Regions from separate parts of the Sphingomonas sp. Leaf23 genome, predicted to be linked through region 1. Evidence: predicted binding sites of a transcription regulator. Region 1 holds the regulator's gene; each other region holds the start of a gene.
What was found. The regulator LexA, encoded in region 1, represses DNA repair genes until DNA is damaged. The targets are predictions, from matches to a motif close to GTTCCNCNCTTGTTCT.
Positions count from the first base shown of each region.

Region 1 (10,295 bases):
GGTGCGCGGATCGACGCGGCCGGGGCTGATCCTGCAGGGACCGGTCGAGCGGCTGACCGCACCGCGCATGGATGTGGCGATCGACGCCGCGCTGGCAAACCGCAAGGCCGATACGCGTATCCAACTGCGTTCCAGCGCATTGGCGGTGAACGCTACCGGTTTGCTCGATCTGGGCAACAGCCGGTTCGGTAATTTCCGCACCGAAGCGATGCTGCTGACGCCCGGCGCGATCGCAACGAACCTGAACGGTCGATCGGTGCGCGCCGCCGTCGTGCTGGACGGTGCGTTCGCCACGCCGACCGTGGATTACAAGGTACAGGCCGCCGCACTGGGCTTCGGCGAAACCGTCGTTGAACAGCTATATGCCGAGGGCAAGGCGACAGTCGATGCCAACCGCATCCTGATCCCGATCGCGGCGAAAGCGCGCCGGATTTCCGGGCTGAACGCAGCCGTCGGCGGGCTGGTCACCAATGTCGCGCTGAACGGCGATCTGGCCATTTCGGGCGATCAGGTGCTGTCCGACAATCTGCGCATCCGATCCGACCGGATCGATGCGACCGCGATCGTCGCCGCGAACCTGACAACCGGGCGCTACACCGGCGCGCTCAAGGGGCGGATCAACGATTACGAGGTCGCCAGCATCGGCATCCTGAACCTGACGACCGATGCCAGCCTCTACGCCGCGCCGAATGGCGGCTTCGGGATCAAGGGCCGGGTCGTGGCGCAGACGACGCGGCTGTTCAACGAAGGCATCCGCAACTTCCTGGGCGGCAATGTCACCACCACGCGGGCGGATGTCGGGGTGGGGCCGGACGGGATCGTCAGTTTTGCCAATGTGCGGATGAACGCGCCGCAGTTCCGCATCACCAACGGATCAGGCCGGTATGATCCGGCCGGGCCGCTGCTGTTCGATGCCGGTGCCTATTCGACGCAATATGGTCCGCTCACCGCACGGGTGACCGGCACCGTCGCCGCGCCGCAGGTGCTGCTGCAGGCCGCACGACCGGGCGTCGGCGTCGGGCTGATCGGATTGGAGGCGCGGGTGCGCGGGCAGGGTGATCGCTATGCGATCCAGGCGACGGGCAACACCGATTACGGCCCGTTCCGCGCCGACGTGCTGCTGTCGACGGCGCCGCGCCTGGCGGCCGACATCCGGTCGGCGACCTTTGCCGGCATGAACATCGACGGCCGGATCGAAGCAACCGACGCCGGGCCGTTCGCGGGCCGGGTGAATTTCGCCGGATCGGGCGTCGCGGGCATCGCCCGCTTGTCGGCGCAGGGCAAGTTTCAGCGCGCCGACGTCAATGCGCAGGCATCGAACGCGGTGATCCCTGGCAATATGGGCCTGCGGATCGGTCGCGCGATCGTGACCGGCAGCGCGGTGCTGTACGACCAGCCGGAAATCGTCGCCGACGCCCAGGTCGCCAACCTGTCGATGGGCGATTTCGTGGTCCAGCGCAGCCGCGCCAAGATCAACTATCGCGGCGGCAACGGAACGGCGCAGCTGTTCGCCGAAGGATCTTCGGGCGTCCCGTTCCGGGTCGCGGCCAACGCGCGGCTCCGGCCGAACGACTATCTGGTCGCGTTGCAGGGTGTGGCCAATTCGATCCCGTTCAAGACGGTCAATCCGGCGCGGATCACTTCGGTACCGGGCGGCTATCGCCTGTATCCGACCCGTATCGATTTCGCGCAGGGTTCGATCCGTGCGGCGGGTGTCTATGGCAATGGCATGTCGATCCAGACCCGGCTCGACCGGCTGGACCTGAGCATCGTCAACGCCTTCGTCCCCGATACCGGCCTTGGCGGCACCGCGACCGGCAGCCTCGATTTCGCGCAGGCGGCGGATCAGAGCTTCCCGCGCGCCGATGCCCGGCTGACCATCCGCAATTTCCAGCGGACCAGCCTCGCCTCGATCTCCGAACCGGTCGATATCGTCTTCGCCGGCGATCTTCGTCCCGAAGGCGGCAGCGGACGGGCGCTGATCCGACGTGGCACGACGACGGTGGGGCGGATGGTCGCGAACCTCCGGCCGCTGCCGCCGGGCAGCGGATCGTGGGTCATGCGGATGCTGGCGGCGCCGCTGTCGGGCGGTATCCGGTACAATGGACCGGCGGGCGTGCTGTTCTCCTTCGCAGGGCTGGCCGACCAGCAATTGTCGGGACCGATCGGCCTTGCCGCCGATTTCGGCGGACGGGTGCAGGCACCGCAGCTGACCGGCATCGTCCGGGCGAACAACCTGACCTATGAGAATGAGACGCTGGGCACCCGGCTGACCAATCTCGGCATCGACGGGCGGTTCACCAACGATCGGTTCGAACTGACCCAGATGCGGGCGCGTGCCGGCGAAGGGACGGTCGCGGCACAGGGCACGGTCGGGCTGGCGGCCAACAGTGGCTTTCCGATCGATATCAAGGCACAGCTGCGTAATGCCCAGCTCGCGCGGAGCGACGCACTGGGTGCATCGGCGACCGGCGATATCCGTATCCAGAACGGGCGCGACGGCGGGCTGATCTCGGGCGATATCATCATCCCCGAGGCACGGTACCAGATCATTCGCCAGGGTGCGGCCGAAGTACCGGAGCTGACCGGGGTCCGGCGCAAGAGCGATGCGAACCGGCCGGACGCCGTGCAGCAGCGGCAGGCGGCGGTATCTGCCGGCCTGTTCCGCCTCGCGCTGCGGGTGCGAGCCGACAACCGGCTGTTCGTGTCGGGCATGGGGCTGGAATCGGAATGGCAGGCGAACCTGCGCGTCGCCGGCACGTCCGCCGCACCGACGATCAACGGGCAGTTGCAGCTCGTGCGCGGGACCTATTCGTTCGCCGGCAAGCGGTTCGAGGTCGAACGCGGCATGATCCGGTTCGAGGGCGAGGATTATATGAACCCCGTCATCGATATCGTCGCATCGACCACTGCCGAGGGGATCACTGCCACGATCAACGTGTCGGGCACCGCGCAGGCACCGCAGATCGCGTTCAACTCCACGCCGTCGCTGGCGCAGGACGAGGTGCTGTCGCGGCTGTTGTTCGGTAGTTCGGTGACGAACCTGTCGGCGACCGAGGCGATCCAGCTGGCGGCGGCGTTGAACTCGCTGCGCGGCTCGGGCGGCGGCGGACTGAATCCCCTGGGCAAGCTGCGCTCGGCGACCGGGTTCGACCGGCTGCGCGTGATGGGCGGCGATGAGGCGAGCGGGCGTGGTACGTCGCTGGCGGCGGGCAAGTACCTGACCGACGATATCTATGTCGAGATCATCACCGACGCGCGCGGCTTTACCGCCACGCAGATTCAGATCGCGCTGACCAAGACGCTGAGCCTGTTGTCGCAGACCGGATCGTTCGGCGGGTCGAACGCATCGCTGCGCTACAGCCGCGATTATTGATGGGCGGCGGCGGGTGACACCGCCGCCGGTTCAGCGTTTGCGGGGCACGCCGCCGGCCAGCGCCGCGATCATGGCATCGCGCAGCGGCTTGGGGCGAAGCTCCATGTCATAGGGGCAGCCGCGCGCGACTGCACCGTCGGGACGCGGTTCGAACCCGCGCAGCCAGCTGTAGCGGTCGCTCAGGCCCCAGGCGAGGACGTCGCCCAGCTGCGGATAGGACAGCATGATGTCCAGATAGGCGCGCGTAAAGTCGGCGACGCCGCGGTCGCGTGGGGCCACAGCGACGGGCAGGCCGCGATCGCGCACGTCGAATTCGGTAATGACCAGCCGGTATCCCATCGCCACCACCCGGTCGAGGAACCGCCGCCATTCCGGTTCCAGCCGGTGGGCGACCGCACCGGCATCGGTGGTCGGCTGGAACAGGCCGATATGCGACTGCACGCCCAGCGAATCGACCGGCGTGCCCCGCTTGCGGAACGCCTCCAGCAGCGACAGCACGCCGGCGCGATGCTTCTCGTTGCCGTCTTCCCAGCTCATATAATCGTTATAGACCAGCTCGGCATGCGGCGCGGCGGCGCGGGCGGTGCGGAAGGCGTGGTCGAGGACATTGGCCGTCCCGCCCATCGCCCGCGACAGCGACGTTTCGCGCAAGTCGCCGCTATCGGGATCGACCGCCTCGTTCACCACGTCATAGCTGTCGATCTTGCGACCATAGCGTTTGGTGACGGTCTCGATATGCTGGTCGAGGATGCCCGCCGCTGCCGTCGCAGGGCGCTGCCCGAAGTCCTGGTTGTTGAGCCACGCCGGAAACCACTTTGAATAGGCCCAGTAGAGCGTGTGCCCGCGCATCGCGAAGCCGTGCCGCATCGCCCAATCGACCATCGCGTCGAATTGGGCAAAGTCGAACCGGTCGGCGGCGGGGCGGAGCGCCTGCCACTTCATCTGGTTTTCGGCGACCAGCACCGCACAGTCGCGTTGCAGCAGCGCGGCATAGGCCGGATTGTTGAACGACGCGGCGTCGCGTCCGGGCGGGGCCCAGGCGAAGGCGGAGCCGAAGCGGCGCCCGCGCTGTGCGGCGGCGGCGTTCGGCGTCAATACCGCCGCGGCTGCGGACACGCCTTGCGCGGCCAACATCGCGGCACCTCCGGCCAATATGCTGCGGCGATCGATCATGGTCATCAGGCTCTCCCATTCCCACGTTCTTCGACGTGGTAGCGTTACCATGTCCGGGATGATATCCCCGAGTCAACGCCGTCGGTCAGACGGGAGGAAGGGATGCAGGATGCTGAGAGCGATCGGGTGGGCGGTGCTGCTGTGCATGGCGTGGACGGCGCCGGCCCATGCCGAGGACGGTTATGACCTGTGGCTGCGCTATCGGACGCTGCCGACATCGCAGGCGGCGGCGGTCGCTGTGAAGGCGAGGGTGGTCGTTAGGGACGAGCAGGATGCCACGATCGCGCACGCGGCGGCGGAGCTGGAGCGCGGACTGTCGGGGCTGACCGGTCGGCAGGTTGCGACCGGTGCGGTGGCGGACGGGGCAATTCTGATCGGGACTGCCCGGTCGGGGCGGATCGCGGCGTTGCGCCTGCCGCTGTCGGAAGTAGGGCCGGAGGGCTATGTGCTGCGGTCGGCGGTGGTCGACGGGCATGCCATCACGGTGATCGCGGCGAACCGGCCGGTGGGGGTGCTGTATGGCGCGTTCCAGCTGTTGCGGATTGTCCAGACCGGGCAGGCTCTCGACCGGCTGTCGATTGTCGAACGGCCGCGGCTGGCGCTCAGGGTGCTGAACCATTGGGATAATCCCGACCGCTATGTCGAGCGTGGCTATGCGGGGCAATCGCTGTGGGACTGGCAGAAACTGCCGGGCTTCAGCGACCCGCGCTATACCGATTATGCGCGGGCCAATGCGTCGGTCGGGATCAACGGGACCGTGCTGAACAACGTCAATGCCAGCCCGGATATGCTGACCCCGGCGTTTCTGGAGAAGGTCGAGCGGTTGGCGGTGATCTTTCGCCCATGGGGCATCCGCGTCTACCTGTCAGCGAAGTTTTCGGCACCGATCGAGGTCGGGGGCCTGAAGACCGCCGACCCGCTCGACCCGCAGGTCGCGGCGTGGTGGCGGGCGAAGGCCGACGAAATCTATGCCCGCATCCCCGATTTCGGCGGCTTTCTGGTGAAGGCCAATTCGGAGGGGCAGCCGGGGCCGGGGGATTATGGCCGGAGCCATGCCGAGGGGGCAAACATGCTGGCCGCCGCGCTCAAGCCCCATGGCGGGGTCGTGATGTGGCGGGCGTTCGTCTATGCCCATGACAAGCCGGAGGATCGTGCGAAGCAGGCCTATAGCGAGTTCCAGCCGCTCGACGGGACGTTCGCAGACAATGTGATCGTGCAGGTGAAGAACGGGCCAATCGATTTCCAGCCGCGCGAGCCGTTCCATCCGCTGTTCGGGGCGATGCCGCGCACGCCGCTGATGATGGAAGTGCAGATCACCAAGGAGTATCTGGGGTTCGCCACCCACCTCGCCTATCTGGGGCCGATGTGGGAGGAGGTGTTGCGGAGCGACACCTGGCGCCCGCGAAAGGGTGTGACCGTTGCCGACGTGCTGGCGCGCCCGGTTGGGCTGAGCGGGATGGCGGGGGTGGCCAATGTCGGGAGCGATCGCAACTGGTCGGGGTCGCAGTTCGATCAGGCGAACTGGTATGCCTTTGGGCGGCTGGCGTGGAACCCAGACGATCGAGCCGACGCCATCGCGCGCGACTGGGCGGCGATGACGTGGGGGCAGGCGGTGGCCGAGCCGGTGGCGGCGATGATGCTGCGGTCGCGGCAGGCGGTGGTCGATTACATGATGCCGCTGGGGCTGCACCACCTGTTCGCGACCGGGCATCATTACGGGCCGGGGCCATGGGTCGACGATCTGGCGCGGCCGGATTGGAACCCGGTCTATTATCACAAGGCCGACCGCGTGGGGGTTGGGTTCGACCGGACGCGGAGCGGTAGCGATGCGGTCGGGCAATATGCACCGGCGCTGGCGAAGCGGTGGGGCGATCCGGCGACGGTGCCCGAGGACCTGTTGCTGTGGTTCCACCATGTGCCGTGGGAGCGGCGGATGGCGTCGGGGCGGACGCTGTGGGAGGAATTGGTCGGGCGGTACGACCGGGGCGTGGCCGAGGTCGCGGCGATGCAGGGGCAGTGGGCGGCGCTCAAAGGAAAGGTGGATGACCAGCGCCATGCCGAGGTCAGCCAGTTCCTGACGATCCAGCGGGCCGAGGCGCAGTGGTGGCGGGATGCCTGTATCGCCTATTTCGCCCAGGTGTCGGGGCGGGCGTTGCCGGCAGGTGTGGTGCCGCCGGCGCATCCGCTGGCGTGGTACAAGGCGGTTCGGACCCCCTATGCGCCAGGGAATGGGCGGTAGGGTTTCCGCTGTTCTAACGAAGAAGGGGGACCCCGGCGCAAGGCCGGGGTGACGGTAAGTTCACTGGTCCGCGTCAAACGGACCAGCACCCGTGATTTAGCATTTTGGCTAAGTGACTGTCAGCCAAAGGCTATTTGGCCAAAGTTCACAAAGTTCACACTCGCCGCGTTTTCGCGATCAAATGTGCTGTTGCGAATTAGTAGCGGCGCAGCAGTCCGGCCAGCTTGCCCTGCACCCGCACCTGTTCGGGGCGGTAGCGTTGCGGGTCGTAGCTGCGGTTGGCGGGGTCGAGACGGATCATCGCGCCTTCGCGACGGAAATATTTCAGCGTCGCCTCGCTATCCTCGATCAGCGCGACCACGATTTCGCCGTCGCGTGCGGTTTCGGTGCGGCGGACCAGGGCATAGTCGCCGTCGAGGATGCCGGCCTCCACCATCGAATCCCCGGCCACTTCGAGTGCGTAGTGATCGCCGGCACCGAGCAACGCGGCGGGAACGGGTAGCGTCGCCTGCCCCTCGATCGCCTCGATCGGGACACCGGCAGCGATGCGGCCGTGCAACGGCAGCTCGACGACATCGTTGGCCGGTTGCGGGGCAACACGGGGTGCTGCGGCAGGCTTTGCCACCGGCTTCTTCGCGACCGGGCGGTCGGGCATCCGCAGCACTTCCAACGCGCGGGCGCGATTGGGCAGGCGGCGGATGAATTCGCGTTCCTCCAGCGCCGAGATCAGGCGGTGGACGCCCGACTTCGACTTGAGGTCGAGCGCTTCCTTCATTTCCTCGAACGAGGGGGAGACCCCGGTTGCCTTCAACCGGTCGTCGATGAAGCAGATCAACTCGTGCTGCTTACGCGTCAGCATAAACGTCCTCCGTCGGAACAGACGTGGAACCAATAGGAAACGATTTATAAGCCGTCAAGCGAGTTGCAGGATTTCCGCCGAGTCGCCCGCATCAGCCGCCGGGGCGTGGGGCGCACGCACGATGAGGCAGTCGGAACGGGCGAGCGTGCGCAGCATCGAGCTGTCCTGAATGGCGGCGGTCGACACCTGTCCATCGATCAGCGTGGCGCGCAGATAGTCCTGCCGCGCACCATTGGCCGGCAGCGGATGGGCAAGGGCCGCGCGGGTGCTGCGGGGCATCGGGTCGGCGGCGCCGGCGATGCGGGCGGCGAGCGGGCGGACGAACAGCAACGCGGTGATGAACGACGACACCGGATTGCCGGGCAGGCCGAGGACGGCGGCGTCGCGCAGCCGGCCCGCCAGCATCGGCTTGCCCGGCCTGAGCGCGATCCGCCAGAAATCGAGTTCGCCGCCCGCCGCCGCCAGCGCGGGGCGAACGAGGTCATGGTCGCCGACCGATGCGCCGCCGGTGGTGACCAGCAGGTCGCAGTCGACCGCCGTGAACGCATCGACCAGCGCGTCCATCCGGTCGGGCAGGATGCCGAGGTCGATGCGCTCGACGGGCAGGTCGGCGAGCAGGCCGGCGAGCATCAGCCCGTTGGACTCAGGCAACTGGTCTTCGCGCAACGCCTGTCCAGCGGGGACCAGTTCGTCGCCGGTCGCGGCGATGGCGATGCGGGCGCGGCGACCGACCGACAGCATGCCGTGACCGGCGATCGCGGCGAGTGCGGCGCGGGCGGGGGTGATGCGATCGCCGGCGGCGATCAGCAGCTCGCCTTCACGGAAATCGAGGCCGGCGCGGCGGACATTGCCGCCGCGTACCGGGCCTTCGCCTGACAGGTGCAGGCGGGTGCCGTCGCGCGTCGCCTCCTCCTGGACGAGCACGCAATCGGTGCCGGCGGGCATCGCCGCGCCGGTGAAGATGCGGGTCGCCTGTCCGACGGCGACGGTGCCGGGAAAGGCGGCACCGGCGGCGCTTTCGCCGATCACTTCCCACGGGCCGGGCAGGTCGTCGAAGCGGATCGCGTAGCCGTCCATCGCCGAGAGCGGGCGGGCGGGCTGGGTGCGCAGCGAGATGATGTCGGCGGCGGCAAAGCGGCCGAGCGCTTCGGTCAGGGGGAGGGTTTCGGGTGTCGCGGGGCGGGCGAGGGCGAGGATGCGGGCCTGCGCTTCGGCGACGGGGAGGAGGGACATGCGCTGGGCCTTTGCGTCTGATCGTCACCCTCGGCCTGATCCGGGGTTCCGGTTTCTCGTTCGGAGAGAAGTAAGAAGCGGGACCCCGGGTCAAGCCCGGGGTGACGGTTGGGGTGGAGGTGGTTGCACCGCCGCCGCGCGGGAAACCGGCGCTTAGCCCCGAACCCAGTCTCCGGACTTGCCGCCCTGCTTTTCCAGCAGGCAGATGCCGTCGATCACCATCGCCTTGTCGATCGCTTTCGCCATGTCATAGATGGTGAGGAGTGCGGTGGAAGCTGCTGTCAACGCTTCCATTTCCACCCCGGTCTTGCCATCGGTCGCGGCCGTTGCGGTGACGCGGATTGCGTCGGCTTCGAATGCGAAATCGACCGACGCTTTGGTCAGCGGCAGCGGGTGGCACAGCGGGATCAGGTCGCTGGTGCGCTTGGCCGCCATGATGCCGGCGACGCGGGCGACGGCGAGGACGTCACCCTTTTTCACCAGCCCGTCGCGGATCGCGGTCAGCGCCTCGGCGGCCATCACGATGCGGCCGGTGGCGATGGCTTGGCGTCGGGTCGCAACCTTGCCACCGACATCGACCATGCGCGCGCTGCCATCGGCGTCGAGATGGGTCAGGCTCAAGCGATCATCGCCCGCGTCGCCGCCTCGACATCGGCGTGCCGCATCAGCGCCTCGCCGATCAGGAAACAGCGGACGCCGTGTTCGGCCATCGCATCGAGATCGGCGCGGGACGTCAGGCCGCTTTCGGCGACAAAGGTGCAGCCGGCGGGGGCATGGCCGACCAGTTCATAGGTCCGCTCAAAGCTGACCGAGAAGTCCTTGAGATTACGGTTGTTTACCCCGATTAGCCGCGACTGCAGCGCCAGCGCGCGGTCCAGTTCGGCGCGGTCGTGGACCTCGACCAGCACGTCCATGCCCCGCTCGATCGCGGCGGCTTCGATCTCCGCCATTTGCGTGTCGGATAGTGCGGCGACGATGATGAGGATCGCGTCGGCACCGAGCGAACGGGCCTCGGCAACCTGCCAGGGATCGACGTTGAAGTCCTTGCGCAGCACCGGCAGGTCGCACGCGGCACGGGCGGCAACCAGATACTCGTCGGCGCCCTGGAAATAGTCGATATCGGTCAGGACCGAGAGGCAGGCGGCACCGCCGGCCTGATAGGCGCGGGCGTGGGCCGGGGGATCGAAATCGGCGCGGATCAGCCCCTTGGACGGGCTGGCCTTCTTGATCTCGGCGATCAGCGCGTGGCCGGGCCGGGCGTCGAGCGCGGCGCGGAAGCCGCGCGGGGCGCTCTGTTCGCTGGCGCGTGCGTCGAGGTCGGCAATGCTGGCGCGGGCGCTGCGGGCGGCGACTTCGGCGCGCTTGGTGGCGAGGATGGTGTCGAGCATCGTCATGAATAGGCGATCCATTGGTCG
Region 1 is NZ_LMKR01000003.1:781,248-791,542, forward strand. It holds gene ASE67_RS12050 (translocation/assembly module TamB domain-containing protein) at 1-3,376, shown strand, start outside; gene ASE67_RS12055 (endo-1,4-beta-xylanase) at 3,407-4,555, opposite strand; gene ASE67_RS12060 (alpha-glucuronidase family glycosyl hydrolase) at 4,659-6,788, shown strand; gene lexA (transcriptional repressor LexA) at 6,985-7,647, opposite strand; gene ASE67_RS12070 (molybdopterin molybdotransferase MoeA) at 7,702-8,880, opposite strand; gene moaC (cyclic pyranopterin monophosphate synthase MoaC) at 9,034-9,501, opposite strand; gene trpC (indole-3-glycerol phosphate synthase TrpC) at 9,498-10,274, opposite strand; gene trpD (anthranilate phosphoribosyltransferase) at 10,271-10,295, opposite strand, start outside.

Region 2 (10,295 bases), 200 kb from region 1:
GTACCCGCCGCCCGACCCCAGCGTCTTGATCCCCCCGACGATGATGATCGACGCGGCGGACAGCACCATGAACAGCAGCAGCGATTCGATCCGCAGTTTGGTGCGCAGCGTCAGCGGCAGGAAGATGGCGAAGGCCAGCGCTTTCCACACCCATTCCCATTTGAACTGCGCCTCGACCGGGAAATCGGCGGTCTTGGTCGTCCAGAAGCAATAGAGCAGCAGGGCGAGCATCAGGAGCTGGCGCGGCGCCATCCGCGTATCGCGCTTGTCGTCCACCGCAACCCACGCCAGCACGGCGAGGCCGCACGCGATCAGCGAGATCGGGATCGAATTGAGCAGGAGATAGGTCAGCCGCTGCGGCGATACGATGTCGATATAGACATAGGTCAGCACGAACACGAACGGCTTGCGAAACCCGGCCGCGAACAACAATCCCAGAAAGGCGACGAAGACGAGATCACGCACCGAAGCGATCCCGTCCTTTACGCGGGCTGTCGTCCCGCACCCGTTCGTCGTCGAGGTCGGGCCGCCGCAGCAACCGCCACGCCGCGAACAGCATCAGCAAATGGGTCAGCCCCAGCGAGAAATTGTCGATCATCGGCGCGGGAACCCTCAACGTCACCCGCAGCACTAGCGGATACGGGTTGATGCGACGTTAAGCGATTGGCGGAGCAGGGGCCAGGCACGCCGCCCTCCCGTCACTCCCACGCCCAACCACCCGTCACCCCGGATCAAGTCCGGGGTGACGAAGAAGGGGTTCAGATCACCAAGTCGTCATTCCCGCGAAGACGAGAATCCATACCGCAACGTCGCGGCCCCAGCGCCGCCGCTACCCGCGAACGATCTTCAGATACGCGTCCAGCACCGACTGGTTCGCCGTATCCCAGCGATAGCCCTTCGCCGCCTCATGCCCGGCCAGCCCCATGCGCCAGCGCAGGTCGGCATCCTCGCACAGCCGGGCGATCGCATCGGCATAGGCCGGCACGTCGCGCGGTGGCACCAGGAAGCCGGTCGTGCGGTCTTCGACCATGCCCACCGCGCCGGTCGCGCGCGCGGCGACGACCGGCACGCCGGCGGCCATCGCCTCCAGCGTGACGTTGCCAAACGTCTCGGTGATCGATGGGTTGAAGAACACGTCCATCGACGCGACCGCGCGGCCCAGATCGTCGCCCGCCTGAAACCCAGCGAATACGGCATGCGGCACGCGTTCGGCGAACCAGTCGCGCGCCGGACCTTCGCCGATCACCAGGATGCGGTGCTTCACGCCGCGCCGCTGCAATTCGGTGGCGACGTCGGAAAAGACATCCAGCCCCTTTTCCAGCACCAGCCGCCCGAGGAAGCTGACCGCCACCTCGTCATCGCCGATGCCCAGCGACCGCCGCCAGTCGAGGTCGCGCATCGCCGGGCTGAACCGCTGGTGATCGACCCCGCGCGACCAGATGCCGATCGGCGAGGTGACGCCCCATTCGCGCAGCAGGTCGGCCATGCCGCGTCCGGGTACCATCACCTGATCGGCGCGATTGTAGAACCGCTTCGACAGGGCGACTGCTACCGGCTCCAGAAACCCGATGCCGTAATATTGCGGATAGGTTTCGAACCGGGTGTGGAGCGAGGCGAGCGTGGCGATCCCCTTGTCCCGGCCCCAGCTGAGCGCCCGGTGGCCGAGAATGTCCGGCGCGGAGACATGGACGATATTCGGTGCGAACGCTTCCAGATCGGCGCGCGTCTTTGCGGTCAGGCCGCGCGCCAGCTTATATTCGCCGCGCCCGCCGGGCATTCCGTAGGCGGGTACGCTGACCAGATCGCCGGTCGGGGGAAAGGCCGGCTTGTCGGTCGTCGGCGAATAGACGCGCAGGGTGACGCCATGGTCGAGCAGGTGGCGCGCAAGCCGGTTCAGCGCCTGGTTGGCACCGTCACGGACATAATTGTAGTTTCCGCTGAACATCGCGACGCGGAGCTGGGAAGGCTTCATCCGCGTGCCCATAGCGCCGGAACGCCGGTCACGCCACCGGAACGCTTGGCCACCGCAACGGGTTGACCCGCCTGACAAACAGGAGCGGACACGATGAGCGACAGCTACAAGAAGGGTCAGACCGTCAAATGGACGTGGGGCAACGGCACGGCCGAGGGCAAGGTCGAGGAACGCTTCGAGAAGCGCGTCCAGCGCACGATCAAGGGCAGCAAGGTCGTGAAAAACGGTACGAAGGAAAACCCCGCTTATCTGATCGAACAGGAAGACGGCACCAAGGTTCTGAAAAGAGGCAGCGAACTCGACTAAAATCCTCCCCGGTACGGGGAGGGGTACGATCCGCAGGATGGTGAAGGGGGTGTCCACCCACGCGACGCGTGGTGGATATTCCCCTTTCGTTCCCCGTCTGCTACGGCCCGCGCATGGCCAAACCCCAGAAGCGCTATGTCTGCCAGCAATGCGGATCGGTTTCCTCGAAATGGGCGGGGCAATGTGCCGACTGCGGCGACTGGAACACGCTGGTCGAGGATGCCGGTGCGGTCGTCACGCCCTTTTCCGCGCGGCATAACCTGCAAAGCGGTGGACGGCCGATCCTGCTCTCGGGCCTCGACACCGACATCGCGTTGCCGGAACGTCTCCAGACTGGAATCGCCGAGCTCGACCGGGCGCTGGGTGGCGGGTTCGTCGAGGGATCGGCGACGCTGATCGGTGGCGATCCCGGCATCGGCAAATCGACCCTGCTGCTACAGGCCGCCGCCAGGCTGGCGTTGGCGGGGAAGGGCGTTGCCTATGTCTCGGGCGAAGAGGCGGCCGATCAGGTCCGCCTGCGCGCGCGTCGGCTGGGGCTTGGCAATGCACCGGTGCAACTGGCGGCGGCAACGTCGGTGCGCGACATCCTGACGACGTTCGGCGGATCGGCCGCGCCCGACCTGCTAATCATCGATTCGATCCAGACGATGCACAGCGACCTGATCGAAGGGGCACCGGGCACGGTCAGCCAGGTCCGCGCCTCCTCGGGAGAACTGATCCGCTTCGCCAAGGAACGCGGCACCGCCGTCGTGCTGGTCGGTCATGTCACCAAGGACGGGTCGATCGCCGGCCCCCGCGTGCTCGAACATATGGTCGACACCGTGCTGGCGTTCGAGGGCGAGCGCAGCCACCAGTATCGCATCCTGCGCGCGGTCAAGAACCGCTTCGGCGGGACCGACGAGATCGGCGTCTTCGCGATGGAAAGCGAAGGATTGTCCGAAGTTTCAAACCCTTCGTCGTTGTTCCTGACCAGCCGTGACGAGAATGTCACCGGCACCGTCGTCTTCCCGGCGCTGGAAGGTACGCGGCCGGTGCTGGTCGAGGTGCAGGCGCTGACCGTCCGCTTGGCGTCCGGCGCAACCCCGCGTCGGGCGGTGGTCGGTTGGGATTCGGGCCGCTTGGCGATGATCCTTGCGGTGCTGGAGGCGCGCTGCGGATTGGCGTTCGCTACCGCCGAAGTCTATTTGAACATCGCCGGCGGCTATCGCGTGACCGACCCCGCCGCCGACCTCGCCGTCGCGGCGGCGCTGGTGTCGGCACTGTCCGAGCGGCCGATCCCATCCGACGCGATCGTGTTCGGCGAAATCGCGCTGTCGGGGGAAGTGCGGCCGGTCGCGCACGGTGCGCTGAGGCTGAAGGAGGCGGGCAAGCTCGGCTTTTCCCGCGCGCTGGCACCTGCAGCGCAGGCGGAGGGTGGGGCGATCAAGCTGTCGGGGTTCAAGGATTTGCCGAGGTTCGTGGATTACATGCTGGGCCGCTAAATCCTCCCCGGCACGGGGAGGGGGACCGTCGCCGAAGGCGATGGTGGAGGGGGCTGTCCACGTCCACCACGGTTCCGTTCGCGGAACGCCCCCTCCACCAGCCTGCGGCTGGTCCCCCTCCCCGTGCCGGGGAGGATCAGTGATGCGATAGACACCACCACCTCGACAATCCCCCCGCCGCCCGGCATAGCCTCGCCCATGGGCCTGACCTCGCTCGACATCGCCGTCCTCTGTACCGTCGGCGGCGCGGCCGTGCTGGGCTTTCTGCGCGGCTTCGTCACCGAAGTCCTGTCGCTGGGCGCATGGGCGCTGGTCGTGCTGCTGCTGAAACTGTTCCACACGACCGTCGCCGCCGCGCTGGTCGGGCCGACCGGTACGGCGGGCGGCGCGGCGACGCTGGCGTTCGCGCTGATCGCGGGCACCGGCTATTTTGCCGGGCGGCTGGTCGCCAACGCCGTGGGCGCGCGCACCCGTGCCTCGGTCCTGGGGCCGGTCGATCGGGCACTGGGCTTCGGTTTCGGCGCGTTGAAGGGGTTGATCCTCGTTAGCCTCGCCTTCCTGCTGCTGCTGCTTGCCGCCGACTTCATCGGTGGCGGCCCGACGCGTCGCCCGTTGTGGATCAAGAACGCGCGCACCTATCCGCTGCTCAACGCCACCAGCATCAGCGTCGTCGACTTCATCGATCGCCGCCGGCGGGGCGAACCGGTGTTCGGCGAATAGAAAAAGGCGCCCCGCGACTCGCCACCGTCACGAACCCGCCCTACATCGGGCCGGTGAGCGCAAACCTGTACAATACCGAAATCCTCCGCCTTGCCGCCGAAACCGCGCAGGCCGTCCGCCTTTCCGACCCGCAAGCCTCCGTCGAAAAACGCTCGGCCGTTTGCGGCAGCCGGGTAACCGTCGATATCGCGCTCGGCGATGATGGTCGCGTCACCGGCGTCGGCATGCTGGTGCGGGCCTGCGCGCTGGGGCAGGCATCGTCGGCGCTGCTGGCGCGAGAAATTGTCGGAAAGACCCCTGCCGAGCTTGCCGTCGCCAGCAATGCGCTGTCCGCATGGCTGGCCGGGGAGGGGGATGTGCCCGACTGGCCCGGCCTGACGCTGTTCGAACCGGCCCGCCCGCACAGCGCGCGCCATGCCTCGATCCGCCTGGCCTTCGAAGCCGCCGCCGAAGCCGCCGCACAGGCCGCCGGTCAGCGGGCCGCCGCCTGATGGAACACGGCACCGCGTCGCTGCTCCATGATTTCGCGCCGTTGCTGGGCGCGGCGCTGGTCTTCGTTCTCATTTTCCGCAAGCTGGGCCTCGGTGCCACGCTCGGCTATCTCGTCGCCGGATCGGTGGTCGGGCCGCAGGTGCTGGGGCTGGTCGGCAATGCCGAATCCAAGCTGGCCATTGCCGAGCTCGGCATCACGCTGCTGCTGTTTCTCGTCGGTCTGGAACTGTCGCCCTCGCGCCTGTGGCAGATGAAGCGCGACATCTTCGGCCTCGGGTTGTTGCAGGTCGTGCTGTGCGGCGTCGCAATCACCGGCGTCGTCTGGCTTGCCACCCATTTCAGCTGGGCCGCGGCCATCGCGCTCGGCCTGCCGCTGGCGCTGTCCTCGACTGCGCAGGTTCTGCCGATGCTGCAATCGGCCGGCCGCATGAAGACGCCGTTCGGCGAACGCGCCTTTGCGATCCTGTTGTTTCAGGATTTGTCGATCGTCCCGCTCATCACCATCGTCGCCGCGCTGTCGCGCAATCCCGCCGATGCCGGTGGCCCGCCGGGGTGGCAATTGGCGCTGTGGACCGTAGGCGCGGTCGTCGGGCTGATCCTTGCCGGACGTTTCCTGCTGCGCCCGCTGTTCCGCCTGATCGGCAATATGGGCGAGCGCGAGATGTTCGTGTTCGCCGGGCTGTTCACCGTCATCGCCAGCGCGGCGGTGATGCAGGCGCTGGGCCTGTCGACGGCGCTGGGTGCATTCATCGCCGGCGTGATGCTGGCCGACAGCCCGTACCGCCACGAGCTGGAGGCCGATGTCGAGCCGTTCCGCTCGATCCTGCTCGGGCTGTTCTTCCTCGCGGTCGGCATGATGCTCGATCTGGGGGCAATCGTCGAACGGCCAGTGTTCGTCATCGGCATGGCGCTGGCGCTGATCGCGACCAAGGGGCTGGTGATCTTCGGCCTGGGGCGGCTGTTCGGGATGCCGTGGCGCGGCGCGCTGGCGCTGGGCCTGCTGCTCAGCCAGGGCGGTGAATTCGGCTTCGTCCTGTTCGCACAGGCGCAGAACGCGCTGCTGATTGCGCCGGAAGCGGCCAGCGTGTTCGGCGCGATCGTCACGCTGTCGATGGCCACCACGCCGTTCCTGATGATGGCGACGCGCAAGTTCCGCGCGGACCCCGCCCGAAAACGCGGCGAAACGCCCGAAGGTCCGCGCCACGACGGCGCCAGTGCGGTCGTCGCCGGCTATGGTCGCTTCGGACAGACCGTTGCCCAGATGCTGCTGGCGCAGGGGATCAGCGTCACCGTCATCGACCGCGATGTCGAGATGATCGAGATCGCCGACAGCTTCGGCATGAAGGTCTATTATGGCGACGGCACCCGCATCGACCTGCTGCGCCTCGCCGGGGCGCAGGATGCCGCGCTGCTGCTGTTCTGCGTCGATGGCGACCCGTTCGAAACCGACACGATCGAGGCGATCCATCAGGCGTTTCCCAATGCCGGCATTTTCGTGCGCGCCTATGACCGGCGCTCGGTCGTCAAGCTAGCCGGTGCTCCGGTACAGGGCGTGTTCCGCGAAGTGCTCGATTCCGCCGTCACCATGGCGCGCGCGGCGATGGTCAGCGTCGGCGTGGACGATGGCGAGATCGACCGGACCGAGGATCTGTACCGCAAGACCGATGCGAAACGCCTGTCGCAGCAGTCCGAAACCGGTGATCTGAAACAGGGCCGCGACATGATCTTCACCCATGCCCGCGTCGGCGCGACGTCGGACGCGCTACAGGGCGACGCGGAATGAAGAGGCGGCCGATCGGTGAGCGCGCGGGTTTCGCGGTGGCTGGGCTACGTTTGACGGCGATGGTCACCGATACAGGGGAGTTGTTGCGATGAACCTCCTGCTCCTCGCCGCTGCGCTTTCGGGTGCCATGGCGGTCGCCGCTGGGGCGTTCGGCGCGCATGGCGCTTCCGGCCCGGCGGCGGAATGGCTGAAGACTGGCGGGCAATATCAGCTCGCCCACGCCATTGCCGCGCTGGTCGCGATGAACCTTGGCGCGCGCGGGCCGGGCTGGCTGTTCGTCGCCGGCGGATTGCTGTTCGGCGGTTCGCTCTATGCCATGGCGCTGGGCGGCCCGCGTGGGCTGCTGGGGCCGATCACCCCGCTCGGTGGACTGGCGATGATCGTCGGCTGGCTCTGGCTTGGCTGGATCGCGCTGCGGCGATAGCCGGGCCGGAGCCGTCGCCGCCGAACAACGGATTCAGCCGACGCCGATGGTATAGGTATGAAACTGCGCGTCGCGTTCCCATCCGGCGCGGACGTACAGCGCGTGCGCCGCGCTGTTGTCGACCGCCGTCGATAGCGTCATCCGCGCTGCCCCGACCGACCGCGCATGGGCACAGGCCGCGTCGAGCAACGCCGCGCCGACGCCCCGCCCGCGCGCGTCCGGAGCGACGAACAGGTCGTTCAGGATCAGCGTCATCCGCATCCGCGCGGAAGAGAAACACGGATAGAGTTGCGTAAAACCGGCGCCGTCCGCTGCCAGCAGGATCACCGACTCTTCGCGATCGAGCCGTTCTGTCAGAAACCGCCGCGCCCCGTCCAGGTCGCTGTCGTACCCATAGAATTGGCGATAGGCATCGAACAACGGCACGATCCGGTCGATATCCTGCAACGTCGCACGGCAAATAGTCACCATGGTGTTCCTCGCTTCTCGGGACAGGAACACCTGCTCCCGCCCGTCCGTGGAATGCTGTTCCAACCGACGAATCATGCGATTTCCGATATTTGGCCGCATGTCGCCGCCAAATAGTCTACTGCGGTAACCTGAACGTACCGCAAACCTCGCCGAATTCCGCGCTATCGTCCGAAACGAACCTTGCCCGCCTGGGCCACCGCTTCGCGTGCAGCGGCCAGCAGCGCGCCGGCCTTCGCCTCGCACTCGCGCTGTTCATAGGCGGGATCGCTGTCGGCGACGATGCCCGCGCCCGACTGGACGTGCATCATCCCGTCCTTGACCACCGCCGTGCGCAGCACGATGCACGAATCCATCGATCCGTCGGGGCTGAAATATCCGACGCCACCGGCATAGGCGCCGCGTCGTTCGCGCTCCAGTTCGGCGATGATCTGGCAGGCCCGCACCTTTGGCGCACCCGACACCGTGCCCGCCGGAAAACCCGCGAACAATGCGTCCAGCGCATCGGCATCCGACCGCAGCGTGCCGACGACATTCGACACGATGTGCATGACGTGGCTGTAGAATTCGACGGTATAGCTGTCGGTCACCCGCACGCTGCCGGTCGAGGCAACCCGCCCGACATCGTTACGGCCGAGGTCGAGCAGCATCAGATGCTCGGCGCGTTCCTTGGGATCGGCGAGCAGGCTGGTGCGGTTCGCCTCGTCCTCCGCCGCCGTGCTGCCACGCGGACGGGTGCCTGCGATCGGGCGGATCGTGACCTCGCCATCGCGCAACCTGACCAGGATTTCCGGGCTGGAACCGGTCAAGGCAAAGCCCGGCAGGTCGAGATGATAGAGAAACGGCGACGGATTGATCCGCCGTAGCGCCCGGTACAGCTCGAACGGTTCGAGCGGGAACGGGGTGGTGAAACGCTGCGCCAGCACGACCTGAAAGATATCGCCCGCCGCGATATATTCCTTCGCCGCCGCGACCATCTCGCCATAGCGGCCGGCGGGCAGGGTGGGGGCAAGCGCCAGTTCGGGCACCTCCGCCAGTCGCGCGGGCGCGGGCAGGGCCGCCGCGTCCAGCGCCGCCGCCGTCGCCTCGATCCGCTCCGCTGCCATCTCGACGCTCGCCCCCGGCCAGACCGGCGCGACGACGAACAGCGTGTCGGACAGCCGGTCGAACACCAGCAGCACCGTCGGCCGTACGAACATCATGTCGGGCAGGCCCAGCGCGTCCTCCGCCGCCTGCGGCAGTGTTTCGACCAGCCCGACCGTTTCATAGCCGAAATAGCCGACCAGGCAGGCGAGCGCACGCGGCAGCGCGGGCGGCACGTCCATCCGGCACTGCCCGACCAGCGTCCGCAGCGCCGCCAGCGTCGGCTCGGCGCAGGGGACGAAGGCGTCGCGATCGGTCAGCCAGTCGGCGTTGATCGCCGCGGCATGACCGTCGCCACGAAACACCAGATCGGGGGCCAGCCCCAGCAGGCTGTAGCGGCCACGCACCGAACCACCCTCAACCGATTCGAGCAGGAAGTCGCCGCGTCCGGGCTGGATCAACTTCAGCGCGGCGGCGACCGGCGTTTCGGTATCGGCGACCCGCGTGGTCCACAGCAACGCCGGCCGCCCCGCCGTCAGCGCGGCGCGGGCGGCGTCCAGCCCCTCGATCCCGTTCATTGTGCCGGCGCGGGCGTGGCCCCGCCGACCAGTTCGTTGCGCACGCGATTGATCGTCTGCTCGTTGCGCTTCACGCCCACCTGCCGACGAACCGCCTCGACGAACTGTTCGGCATATTCGTTGCCGCTCATGCGACCCAGCTCGCGGCCGACGCCGGTGATCGCGGCCTTGTCGTTGCGGGCATCGCCGCGCTGGATGTCGCCCAGATAGACGATCAGCCAGCCTTCGCCGTTCGGCGCGGCGGTCAGCTTCGCCTTTTTGGGCGCCATCGAGAACATCAGCTGCAGCGCGGCCGGAACCTGCGCACCCAGCTGCGACAGCTGCGCGCGCGACGCAGTGACCGGGCGCGGCGCGGGCAGGCGGGTGCCCGACTGGGCGACGGCGGTGTTCAGCGGCATGCCGCCATTCACCTTGGTCAGGATCTGCTGCGCGACGGCACGGGCGGCCTTCAGCGCCTGATCCTGCCGGTACTGGCCGATCACCTGCTCGCGAATGTCGGCCAGCGGGCGGGGGGCAGCGCGGGTCACCTCACCGGTCGATACCAGCGCAAAGGTGCCATCGGCCGCCGTCTGCACGATCTGCGGTGCGTCACCCGATTCAGCCGCGAACCCGGCCTGCAGGATCGGGGTCAGCGCGGGATCGGGCTGGGCCGGCTTCAGCGGGTCGATGCCCTGCGCGGTGACCGGAGCGGTCGCCTGCGCCGACAGGTTCGAATCCTTGACGATTTCGTCGAAGGTCGCGCCGTCGGTGATGCCGCCGTCGATCTTTTCCTGAATCGCGCCCAGCGCCGTCGCGCCCTTGGTCTTGGTCAGCTCGGCGACCAGCTCGGGCCGGGCCTGCTCGATCGTCTTGCCCGGTACCTGCGTGACGGCATCGACCTTCAGCACGACGAAGCCCAGGGGCGACTGGATCGGCCCGACGACCGCCCCCTGCTGCGCGCCGAACGCGGCGTCGGCGACGGCCGGCGAGGTCTTGCCGGCAAGCTGCC
Region 2 is NZ_LMKR01000003.1:579,510-589,804, forward strand. It holds gene ASE67_RS11075 (DUF5935 domain-containing protein) at 1-465, opposite strand, end outside; gene ASE67_RS18455 (hypothetical protein) at 458-598, opposite strand; gene ASE67_RS11080 (glycosyltransferase family 4 protein) at 830-1,972, opposite strand; gene ASE67_RS11085 (DUF2945 domain-containing protein) at 2,066-2,278, shown strand; gene radA (DNA repair protein RadA) at 2,392-3,759, shown strand; gene ASE67_RS11095 (CvpA family protein) at 3,958-4,479, shown strand; gene ASE67_RS11100 (iron-sulfur cluster assembly scaffold protein) at 4,533-4,970, shown strand; gene ASE67_RS11105 (cation:proton antiporter domain-containing protein) at 4,970-6,754, shown strand; gene ASE67_RS11110 (DUF423 domain-containing protein) at 6,843-7,178, shown strand; gene ASE67_RS11115 (GNAT family N-acetyltransferase) at 7,212-7,649, opposite strand; gene trpE (anthranilate synthase component I) at 7,811-9,307, opposite strand; gene ASE67_RS11125 (peptidylprolyl isomerase) at 9,304-10,295, opposite strand, start outside.
Region 2: a site for LexA is predicted at 2,356-2,371, ahead of radA (DNA repair protein RadA). Genes of this name have one in related genera too.

Region 3 (10,295 bases), on a different contig from region 1:
CGGTACGGGTCGATACCGCCGGGGCCAAGGGCATGGGCCGGCCCGACATCACCGACCTGGCGGTCGAGGATGCCTATCCGCTGGCCCGCGCGTTACTGCACGGGCGGTGAGGGCGTTGGCGCCGGTGCTTCGCCGCGGCGTACTCCGCTGAGCACCGCCGGGCCGGCGGGTTCGGTGCGCGGCGGTCCCGGCGGGGGCGGGACGATGGCGCGCCGCATGCATTCGGCCGGCGCGCGCGGCACCTGCTGGCAATTCCACAACAGCCGTTCGAGCGGCTGGGCCCGGTCGCGCAGATAGCTGAACGACATCGCCGCGATCGCCGCCGGTTCGCTCGCCGCCGCTGCCTTTGCGGGAAGCGCCGCGCGATCGCGCCAGCCGAGGAATTTGCACCGCACCCGGTCGCCACAGGCGGCACTGGCGAGCGCAGGCCACTGGTCGGGCGGCCCGGCAGTATCGAGCGCGACGAGGAACGTGTCCGGATCGTCGCTGCTGGGGTGCGGTCCCGCACCGGCTGCGAACCGCCCGGTCAGCAATCCCGCTTCCTGTTCGATGGCCAGCACTTCGGGCAGCTTGTGCGCCGGCGCATAGGGCGCGAGTTGCAGGATGCGCGGTTCCTCGCCCGCCGCGCGCTGGCGGAACGCGCCGGGCGTGCCCCACCATCCGGCCCAGCGGAAGAACAGGTGGGTGTCGACCCGGGCGATCTTCGACAGGCTCGACTGCCAATAGGGCACCACCCAGTCGGTATGATAATGGGTGGCATAGCCTACGGCCGCGAAGACGCTGCCCGACAGCGCCGCGCCCGCGACCCGGCGCGCGCGTTCCCAGAAAATGTCGGGATATCGGCGGGCGAGTGCGCCGTCGCAGGTGAAGGTGAACTGGCAACCCGTGCGGCGTTCCGATCCCTGGAACACCACGCCGCACACGCTGGCGGGAAAGGCGGGATGGCGGACGCGGTTCAGCACGACCTGCGCCACCGCGCGCTGGCCGATGCTGTCATCACCCGCCTCATACAGCACGGCGGCGGCGAGGCAGTCGGTGGCGCGGGCGAGATTCTCGGCGTCTCCGGCAAAGCGGAACGGACGGGCGGCAGGGTTGGGGCCATCGAAGAACGGCACCGTCGCGTTGAACGCGCGCGCTTCGTCGGGCGGCAGGTTGCGGAACTCGGCGGGTTCGACCGGGGGCGGGGGGATCGCCGGCCCGGCGGTGGGACCAGCGGCGCCGCGCTGCCCGGCGACGACGCGCGACGCGACGCGGATCGGCGGCGCACGCTCGACGATCACCGCCGGGACCACGGCGGCGGCGATCGAGAGCGCGACCAGCACGCCGTCGATCGCGGTCGAACCGCTGCGGATGCCGCGCGGTGCCGACGATGTTTGCAGACGCTGATCCACTAACTTCTATCCGTTCGGTTCGAGCAGTTTCGAGCTTGTCGAGAAACGTCCGTCGAGAACGGGGCGCGGAAGGCGCCTTCTCGACTGCGGATCTCGACACGCTCGATCCTCCGCTCGAAGCGAACGGAGTTTGGAAATGGAAGCGCGCCTAGCCGCTTACTGCTCGGGCAGGAAGTCCGGCACCGACAGATAGCGCTCGCCCGTGTCGTAATTGAAGCCCAGCACGCGCACCCCTTCGGGCAGGTCGGGCAGCTTCTGCAGGATCGCCGCAAGCGTTGCGCCCGACGAGATGCCGACCAGCATCCCTTCCTCACGCGCCGACCGCCGTGCCATGTCCTTGGCGACGCCTGCATCGACCTTGATTACGCCATCGATCGCGCCGGTGTGCAGGTTGGCGGGAACGAAGCCGGCACCGATGCCCTGGATCGGGTGGGGCCCCGGCTGTCCGCCCGAAATGACCGGCGACAGTTCGGGTTCGACCGCGAACACCTTCAACTCCGGCCATTCCTTCTTCAGCGCCTCGGCGACGCCGGTGATGTGGCCGCCGGTGCCAACGCCGGTGATGATGACGTCTACGGGCGTGTCGGCGAAGTCGCGCAGGATTTCCTGCGCGGTCGTCCGCACATGGACGTCGACATTCGCCGGATTTTCGAACTGCTGCGGAATCCACGCATCGGGCACCTTGGCCGCCAGTTCCTGCGCCCGCTCGATCGCGCCCTTCATCCCCTTTTCACGCGGCGTCAGGTCGAACGTCGCGCCATAGGCCAGCATCAGGCGACGCCGCTCGATGCTCATGCTCTCGGGCATGACCAGGATCAGCCGGTATCCCTTGACCGCCGCGACCATCGCCAGCCCGACGCCGGTATTGCCGCTGGTCGGTTCGATGATCGTGCCGCCGGGCTTCAGGTCGCCCGACGCCTCGGCTGCCTCGATCATGGCCAGCGCGATGCGGTCCTTGATCGACCCGCCGGGGTTCGACCGCTCGGACTTGATCCACACCTCGGCATCGCCGAACAGCCGGCGGACGCGGACGTGCGGCGTGTTGCCGATCGTTTGCAGGATGGTATCGGCCTTCATGGCTGGGTCTCCTTCGGGGTGACTTCTAGGTCTTCAGGGGGCGTGAAGCTGCGCGCGGCGCGCAATTCGGGGAACAGGCGCGACCACAGCATCGTGACGCCGATCGCCAGCACCCCGCCACCGGCGACGGCGACGACCGGGCCGACCAGCGCGGCGAGGAAACCGGAGCGCGCTTCGCCCAGCTCGTTCGATCCCGACACGAACAGCGTCGACACCGCGCCGACCCGCCCGCGCATCGCATCGGGGGTGTGCAGCTGGATCAGCGATTGCCGGACATAGACCGACACCATGTCGGTCGCGCCGACGACGAACAGCGAGATGAGCGCCAGGATCGCGGCCGGCGCGAAGTCGCTGCCGATCGCCGATGGCCCGAACACCGGGATCAACAGCGGTGCCGACAGCCCGAACAGCGCGGTCGCCGCGCCGAAGCCCATCACCGACAGCAGCATCTTCGCGCCGACATCCTTCGACAGCGGCTTGAACGCGAACACGGCGGCGACCGTCACCGCGCCCAGCGCCGGGGCCGCGCGCAGATGGCCCAGGCCGTCCGCGCCGATCTGCAGAATGTCACGGGCATAGATGGGCAGCATCGCCGTCGCCCCGCCCAGCAGCACCGCGAACAGGTCGAGCGAGATCGCCCCGAATACCAGCCGGTTGCGCCGGACATAGGACAGGCCGTCGAGCATCTGCCGCCACGGGTTCATGTTGCCGGTGATCGCCGCGCGCGGGATCGGCGGGATCAGGAGCAGCATGACGAGGCCGAACAGGAACAGCCCCGCCGACACCGCATAGGGCAGGTAATGGCCGAACGCATAGAGATAGCCGCCCATTGCCGGCCCCAGCACCGATCCGCCCTGCCACGCGATCGAACTCATCGCGATCGCGGTCGGCAGTACGGCCGGCGGCACGAGGTTGGGGGCGAGCGCCTGCAACGCCGGCCCGGCAAAGGCGCGCGCGACGCCCAGCATCGCGGCGACGAAGAACAGCCAGGGCAGGGTGATCTGGCCGCTATAGGTCAGCCACGCGAGCAGCAGCGCGCACCCGCCCTCCAGCGCGACCGATCCGCGCGCGATCCAGCGCCGGTCCACCCGGTCGGCGACCCAGCCCGCGACCAGCGACAACACCAGCAACGGCAGGAACTGCGCAACGCCGATCAGCCCCAGCTGAAACGCCGATTGCTTGATGGTCATCGTCTCGCGCGCAATGTCATACACCTGCCACCCGATGACCACGACCATCGCGATCTGCGCCAGCGTGTTCGACAGGCGCGCGAGGAAATAGGCGCGGAACGGCGCGATCGATAATGGGTGGGGGGTGACGGCCATGGGCTGGGGTTTAGGTCCGGGGAGGGGCCGGGGCAATGCAGATCGGCTTGGGGGGTGTTCGGCGGTGGCTTGTCCAACAGCCATCGTCATTCCGGCGAAGGCCGGAATCCATGGATACGATCGGCATCGCTTCTATCGCGACGGCCCGTATCCATGGATCCCGGCTTCCGCCGGGATGACGGATGTTTTTACCGCGAAAGAAACGTCAGCAAATCCTCGGTCAACCGGTCGCTTTCCGTCGCGAACAGCCCGTGCGGCGCGCCGTCATATTCGACCAGCGTGGCATTCGGCAGCGCCTTGGCCAGTGCACGGCCGGTGGCGTCGATCGGCACCGTCTGGTCCGACGTCCCGTGGATGATGAGCGTCGGCACGGTGATCGAGGGCAGGTCGGGCCGGAAATCGGTCGTCCCGAACGATTCCGCGCAGGCCAACGTGGGCTTCAGTCCGGCCAGCATCGCCGTATTCCACGACAGGTCGAGAACTTCCTCGCTCACCGGGCTGGTGATGAAGCCGACGCCATAGAATTGGTCGAAGAAACTGCGGAAGAACTTCGGCCGATCCGCCTTGATATTGTCGGCAATCTCTTGAAGCTGGTCGGCGGCCACGCCATCGGGATTGTCGTCGGTCTGAAGCATGTACGGCACGACCGAACCGATGAAGCCCGCGCGGGTCACCCCCTTGCCACCATGCCGCGACATGTACCGCGCGACCTCGCCGCCGCCCATCGAGAAACCGACCAGCGCGATATCGTCGGTGACGCCGGTTTCCTTCAGCACATCGGCCAGATCGTCCGAAAGGGTGTCATAGTCATAGCCAGACCAGGGCTGGTCCGACCGGCCGAACCCGCGCCGGTCATAGGCGATGACCCGGTACCCGGCATCGGCCAGCGCCATTGCCTGCGGGTCCCAGCTGTCGGCCGACAGCGGCCAGCCATGGATCAGCACCACCGGGCGGCCTTGGCCCCAATCCTTCACAAACAGGTTGGTGCCGTCACGGGTCTTTACATAGGGCATGGCGCGGTCCTCGTCTGGAATTGCTGATCCGTGAACGAGTGAGCCGTGGTGCGGTTGCCTGTGCGATACGGGCGTTACCGTACGGTCAGCGTGGAACGATGCCCAGCAGCGGGCGGACGACGCCGCGTTCGGCATCGCGCAGGATTGCCGAATAGCGTTCCGCCATCTGGGCATGGACCCGACGCACTTCGGGCAGGCTCGCCTCATCCGCGCGGTGGCGCGATTCGGCCAGACGGCGGCGATAATAGGTAATGTTGTCAATCGGCATGGTGCCCTCCTCGTACTTCGTACTTGGCGGACCATGCATATGCCGTTGTTTTCGATCCGTCGCTGATCCACATCAAGCATCGGTTCAGAAACGACCGGCCGTTACCCGGGCGTGACGAAACTGTCGATGACCCGTTTCTGTCCGGCGGTCTCGAACAACACTTCCAGCTTGTTGCCTTCGATTGTCTCGATCGTGCCGTAACCGAATTTCTGGTGGAATACGCGCTGTCCGGTGGACAGGTCGCCGCGGCCTTTATTGCCGAGGCTGATCGCACTCGCCCGCGCCTCGACCACCCGCGATGGGGTGGGGGTGAAGCCCGACCCCTGCGATGCCGCGCGTTGCCAGCCCGGCCCACGCCCGGTGCCGCGCGCGACATCGGCGAACGGATCGGCCCGCTCGCTCCAGTTCGCGCGCCACAGGCTCTCGCCGCCCGACATGGTGGTCTCGGTCTCGATATGCTCGGGTGGCAGTTCGCCGACGAAGCGCGACGGCAGTGACGAATTCCACTGGCCATAGATACGGCGATTGGCCGCGTGAAAGATCACTGCCAGCCGCCGCGCGCGGGTGATCGCGACATAGGCGAGGCGGCGTTCCTCCTCCAGCGACGCGGTGCCGCCCTCGTCCAGCGAGCGTTGCGACGGGAACAGCCCTTCTTCCCATCCGACGCAGAACACCGTGTCGAACTCCAGCCCCTTGGCGGCGTGGATGGTCATGATCGTGACCTTCGGCTCCTCGGCCGACGCCTCGTTATCCATTACCAGGCTGACGTGCTCGAGGAACGCGCCGAGCGACTCATATTCCTCCATCGCGCGGACGAGTTCGGTCAGGTTTTCCAGCCGCCCGGCGGCCTCGGCGGTCTTTTCCGCCTGATACATCGCGGTATAGCCGCTTTCGTCCAGCAACTGCCGCGCCAGTTCGGCATGCGGCAGGCCCTGCGCCATGTCGCGCCAGCGCGCGAAATCGCCGACCAGCCGCCCGAGCGACTTGCGCGCCGCGCCGGTCAGTTCGTCGGTGTCGAGGATGCGCGCGGCGGCGGTCATCAGCGAAGAGCCGGTCGCGCGGGCGAAGCGGTGGATGGTCTGCACCGCCTTGTCGCCCAACCCGCGCTTGGGCACGTTGACGATCCGTTCGAACGCCAGGTCGTCGGCCGGCTGGTTGACGACGCGCAGATAGGCCAGCGCATCGCGGATTTCGGCGCGTTCGTAGAAGCGGAAGCCGCCGACGATCCGGTACGGCATGCCGATGCCGATAAAGCGTTCTTCGAATTCGCGTGTCTGGTGCTGCGCGCGCACGAGAATGGCGAAATTGTCGAGATTCTTGCCGTCGCGCTGCCCGCGTTCGACCATCTCGCCGACGCGGCGCGCTTCCTCCGGGCCGTCCCACACGCCGATGACGCGGACTTTTTCGCCGACGTCGGTTTCGGTCCACAACGTCTTGCCCAGCCGCCCGCCATTATGCGCGATGACGCCCGACGCCGCGCCCAGGATATGCGGCGTCGAGCGGTAATTCTGTTCCAGCTTGACGATCTTCGCGCCCGGAAAGTCGCGTTCGAAGCGCAGGATGTTTTCGACCTGCGCGCCGCGCCACGAATAGATAGACTGGTCGTCGTCGCCGACGCAGCACAGGTTGCGCCGCTCCTGCGCCAGCAACCGCAGCCACAGATACTGGACGCTGTTCGTATCCTGATATTCGTCGACCATGATATAGCGAAAACGCTGCTGATATTGCTGCAGCACCTCGCGGTGGGTACGCAGGATCGTCAGGACGTGCAGCAACAGGTCGCCGAAGTCGCAGGCGTTCACCGCCTGCAACCGGTCCTGATATTGCTGGTACAATTCACCGCCGCGGCCATTGGCGAAGCGTTCGCTTTCCCCGGCATCGACATCCGCCGGGGTCATCCCCTTGTTTTTCCACCCGTCGATCAGGCCAGCCAAGCTGCGTGCCGGCCAGCGCTTTTCATCCAGATTGGCGGCAACGATCAGCTGCTTGAGCAGCCGCAACTGGTCGTCGGTGTCGAGGATGGTGAAGTTCGACTGCAACCCGACCAGCTCGGCATGTCGCCTGAGCATCTTGGCGCCGATCGCGTGGAACGTGCCAAGCCACGGCATCCCCTCGACCAGATCGCCGACCAGCCGCCCGACCCGCTCGCGCATCTCCTTCGCCGCCTTGTTGGTGAAGGTCACCGACAGGATTTCGGATGGATAGGCCTTTCGCGTGTAGAGCAGGTGCGCCAGCCGCGCAGTCAAGGCCGCCGTCTTGCCGGTCCCGGCACCCGCCAGCACCAGTACCGGCCCATCGGTGGTCAGTACCGCATCACGCTGCGGTTCGTTCAGGCCGCGCAGATACGGGGCGTCGACGGAGTTCGGGGCAGGGGGAGTCAGGGCGGCCATCGTCGAACAGGTAGGGAACGAACGGTAAAGCGACAAGCAAGGAAATCGTTTCTCAACCGTCATCATATTGCCATCGCCCCTTCGTTGCGGTGCAACATGGCGGCGCTATCGGGCGGGTGCCGGTGGATGGCGGCGTCAAGCCCGACGACCGCTGCCGCGACGGGCACGCTTTCGCAGGAGCCAACCCCATGACGATCCGTTTCCTCGCCCTCGCGGCGACCGCCGCCGCTTGCCTGTCGTCCGCCGCCCATGCCGAACTGCGTGAGCCGGTGACGGCACGCGTGTCGGTCGCCGGGCTCGACCTCGCCTCTTCGGAAGGACGCCGCCTGCTCGACGCCCGCATCGACGCCGCCGCGCAGCGCGGGTGCCAGTCGCAGCTGACCGGCCTGCGCCGGGTGACCGACGAACGCCGTTGCCGCGAGGAAATGCACCGCGACGCGCAGGTGCGCATCGCGCAGCTGACCCCGGTGGAGGTCGCCAGCGCGAAGTAAGTTCATCCCGCCAGGGTACGTCACTCCGGATGAAGTCCGGGGTGACGACATTCGCGGCCGAGATGCGATAATTACGTGCCAATGCGCTTGCGCGAACGCTTCTTGCCTTAAGGTGGCAACTTGCTACGCGGGCGCATGACCCAACCGCATCCCATGCGCGTCCATCGCCGCATCCTGATCGCCAGCCTGATCGGCACTTCGGTCGAATTCTACGACTTCTATATCTATGCCACCGCCGCGACGTTGGTATTCGGGCCGCTGTTCTTTCCATCCGACAGCGCGTCGGCACAGCTGATGGCGAGCTATCTGTCGATCGGCCTGGCCTTCATCGCCCGGCCGCTGGGTGCGGTGGTGTTCGGGCATTTCGGCGACCGGCTGGGGCGCAAATCGACGCTCGTCGCGTCGCTGATGCTGATGGGCGGATCGACGCTGCTGATCGCGTTCCTGCCGACCTATGCCCAGGTCGGCTGGGTCGCGCCGCTGCTGCTGTGCACGCTGCGGTTCGCGCAGGGGCTGGGGCTGGGCGGCGAATGGGGCGGCGCGGCGCTGCTGGCGGTGGAAAATGCCCCGCCGGGCTGGCGCGGGCGGTTCGGCATGGTGCCGCAACTGGGCGCGCCGGTCGGGTTCATTGCCGCCAACGGGCTGTTCCTGCTGCTCGGCCTCACGCTGTCGGAGGCGGATTTTGCCGCGTGGGGCTGGCGCCTGCCCTTCCTGTTCAGCGCGGCGCTGGTCGCGCTGGGGCTGTGGGTGCGGGTGAAGCTGCACGAAACGCCCGCCTTTGCCCGCGCATTGGCGCAGGAAGCGCCCGCCGCCGTGCCGATCGCCGAACTGGCCGGCGCCCATCTGCGCGCGACATTGGCCGGGACGTTCGGCGTCGTCGCCTGTTTTGCGCTCTACTATATCGCGACCACCTTCGTGCTCGGCTACGGCACCACCACGCTCGGCTATAGCCGCAGCGCGTTTCTCCAGACACAGCTGGTGGCGATCCTGTTCATGGCCGCCGGCATTGCGCTGGCCGGATGGCTGTCGGATCGCGCGACCCCGGCAAGGGTGCTGGCGGGCGGCTGTGTCGGCGTCGTGCTGGCGGGGGTGCTGCTGGCGCCGATGGTCGGCGGCGGATCGCTGTTCGTGATCGGCGCGTGGCTGTCGTTCGCGCTGTTGATGATGGGCTTCGTCTATGGGCCGCTCGGCGCGTGGCTGCCCGCGCTGTTCCCGGCGCGGGTGCGCTATACCGGCGCGTCGATGGGCTTCAACGTCGGCGGCGTCATCGGCGGCGGGCTGACCCCCAGCATCGCGCAGGCGCTGTCGGTGTCGCACGGGCTGGGCGCGGTCGGCGTGGTGCTGGGCGCGGCGGGGATCGCCAGCATCCTCGGCCTGTTGCTGGTCCCGCGCACCCGCTAAATCTAAGCGGTACGCAGCGCCTGTGCGTCGATGACCGCGTCCGGCACCGGGCAGATGCGGTTGCGGCCCGCGCGCTTGGCGTCATAGACCCAGCGATCGGCACGATCGATCAGGCTGTTCAGCGTATCGCCCGGCTCCAGCAGCGCCAGCCCGGCGCTGACCGTGATCGGGGGCAGGTGACCGCCGATCGCCGGGATGCCCGCGCGCACCGCCTGCGCCGCCAGCCATGCGCCGCGCAGGGTCGTGCGGTCGAGTATCGCGACGAATTCCTCACCCCCCAGCCGCGCGACCACCGCCGATGACGGCAGCCGCCCGGTCAACAGGCGCGCAAATGCCTGCAGCACCGCATCGCCGGTCGCATGGCCATAGCCGTCATTGACCCGCTTGAAATGGTCGATGTCGAACAGGATCACGGCCAGCGGCTCGCCCGTCTCGCGCGCGGCATCGACCAGCGGGGCCGCCCGCCGCTCGAACCCCCGCCGGTTTGCGACTGCGGTCAACGGATCGGTTTCCGATTCGGATATCGTCCGCCCCATCGCCGCCTGCACGACCAGCAACAGCGCCAGCAATCCGGCCGTAACCATCAGCACGCCGCCGGTCGCCTGCGAAAACAGCGCATAGCTGCTGCCGGCATAGGCCTTGGCCGTCGAACCGGAACCGAAGGTCGCGGCGAAAAACGGTTTGACCAGGAAATGCGCCGTGGTCGTCGCCGACACGATCCCCAGCGCCAGCCACAACGGTCCCCGCTTGCGCCGTACCGCATCGACCGCGATCACGGTCGACAGCCCGGCTCCGACCAGGAACGGTGCCTGATAGGCGATTTCGTACCACAGCGCGTTGCGCGGCCCGTTCCAGATCAGCGCGCGATCGACCGCGCCGAACGCCACCAGCGCGAGCAACGGCCCGACCGGGATCTTCCGCCCGGCCAGCCCGGCCATC
Region 3 is NZ_LMKR01000005.1:221,873-232,167, forward strand. It holds gene ASE67_RS15520 (PH domain-containing protein) at 1-110, shown strand, start outside; gene ASE67_RS15525 (cell wall hydrolase) at 93-1,391, opposite strand; gene cysK (cysteine synthase A) at 1,548-2,468, opposite strand; gene ASE67_RS15535 (MFS transporter) at 2,465-3,793, opposite strand; gene ASE67_RS15540 (alpha/beta fold hydrolase) at 3,982-4,806, opposite strand; gene ASE67_RS15545 (hypothetical protein) at 4,892-5,074, opposite strand; gene ASE67_RS15550 (ATP-dependent helicase) at 5,176-7,464, opposite strand; gene ASE67_RS15555 (UrcA family protein) at 7,653-7,955, shown strand; gene ASE67_RS15560 (MFS transporter) at 8,109-9,356, shown strand; gene ASE67_RS15565 (GGDEF domain-containing protein) at 9,359-10,295, opposite strand, start outside.
Region 3: a site for LexA is predicted at 7,468-7,483, ahead of ASE67_RS15550 (ATP-dependent helicase). Genes of this name have one in related genera too.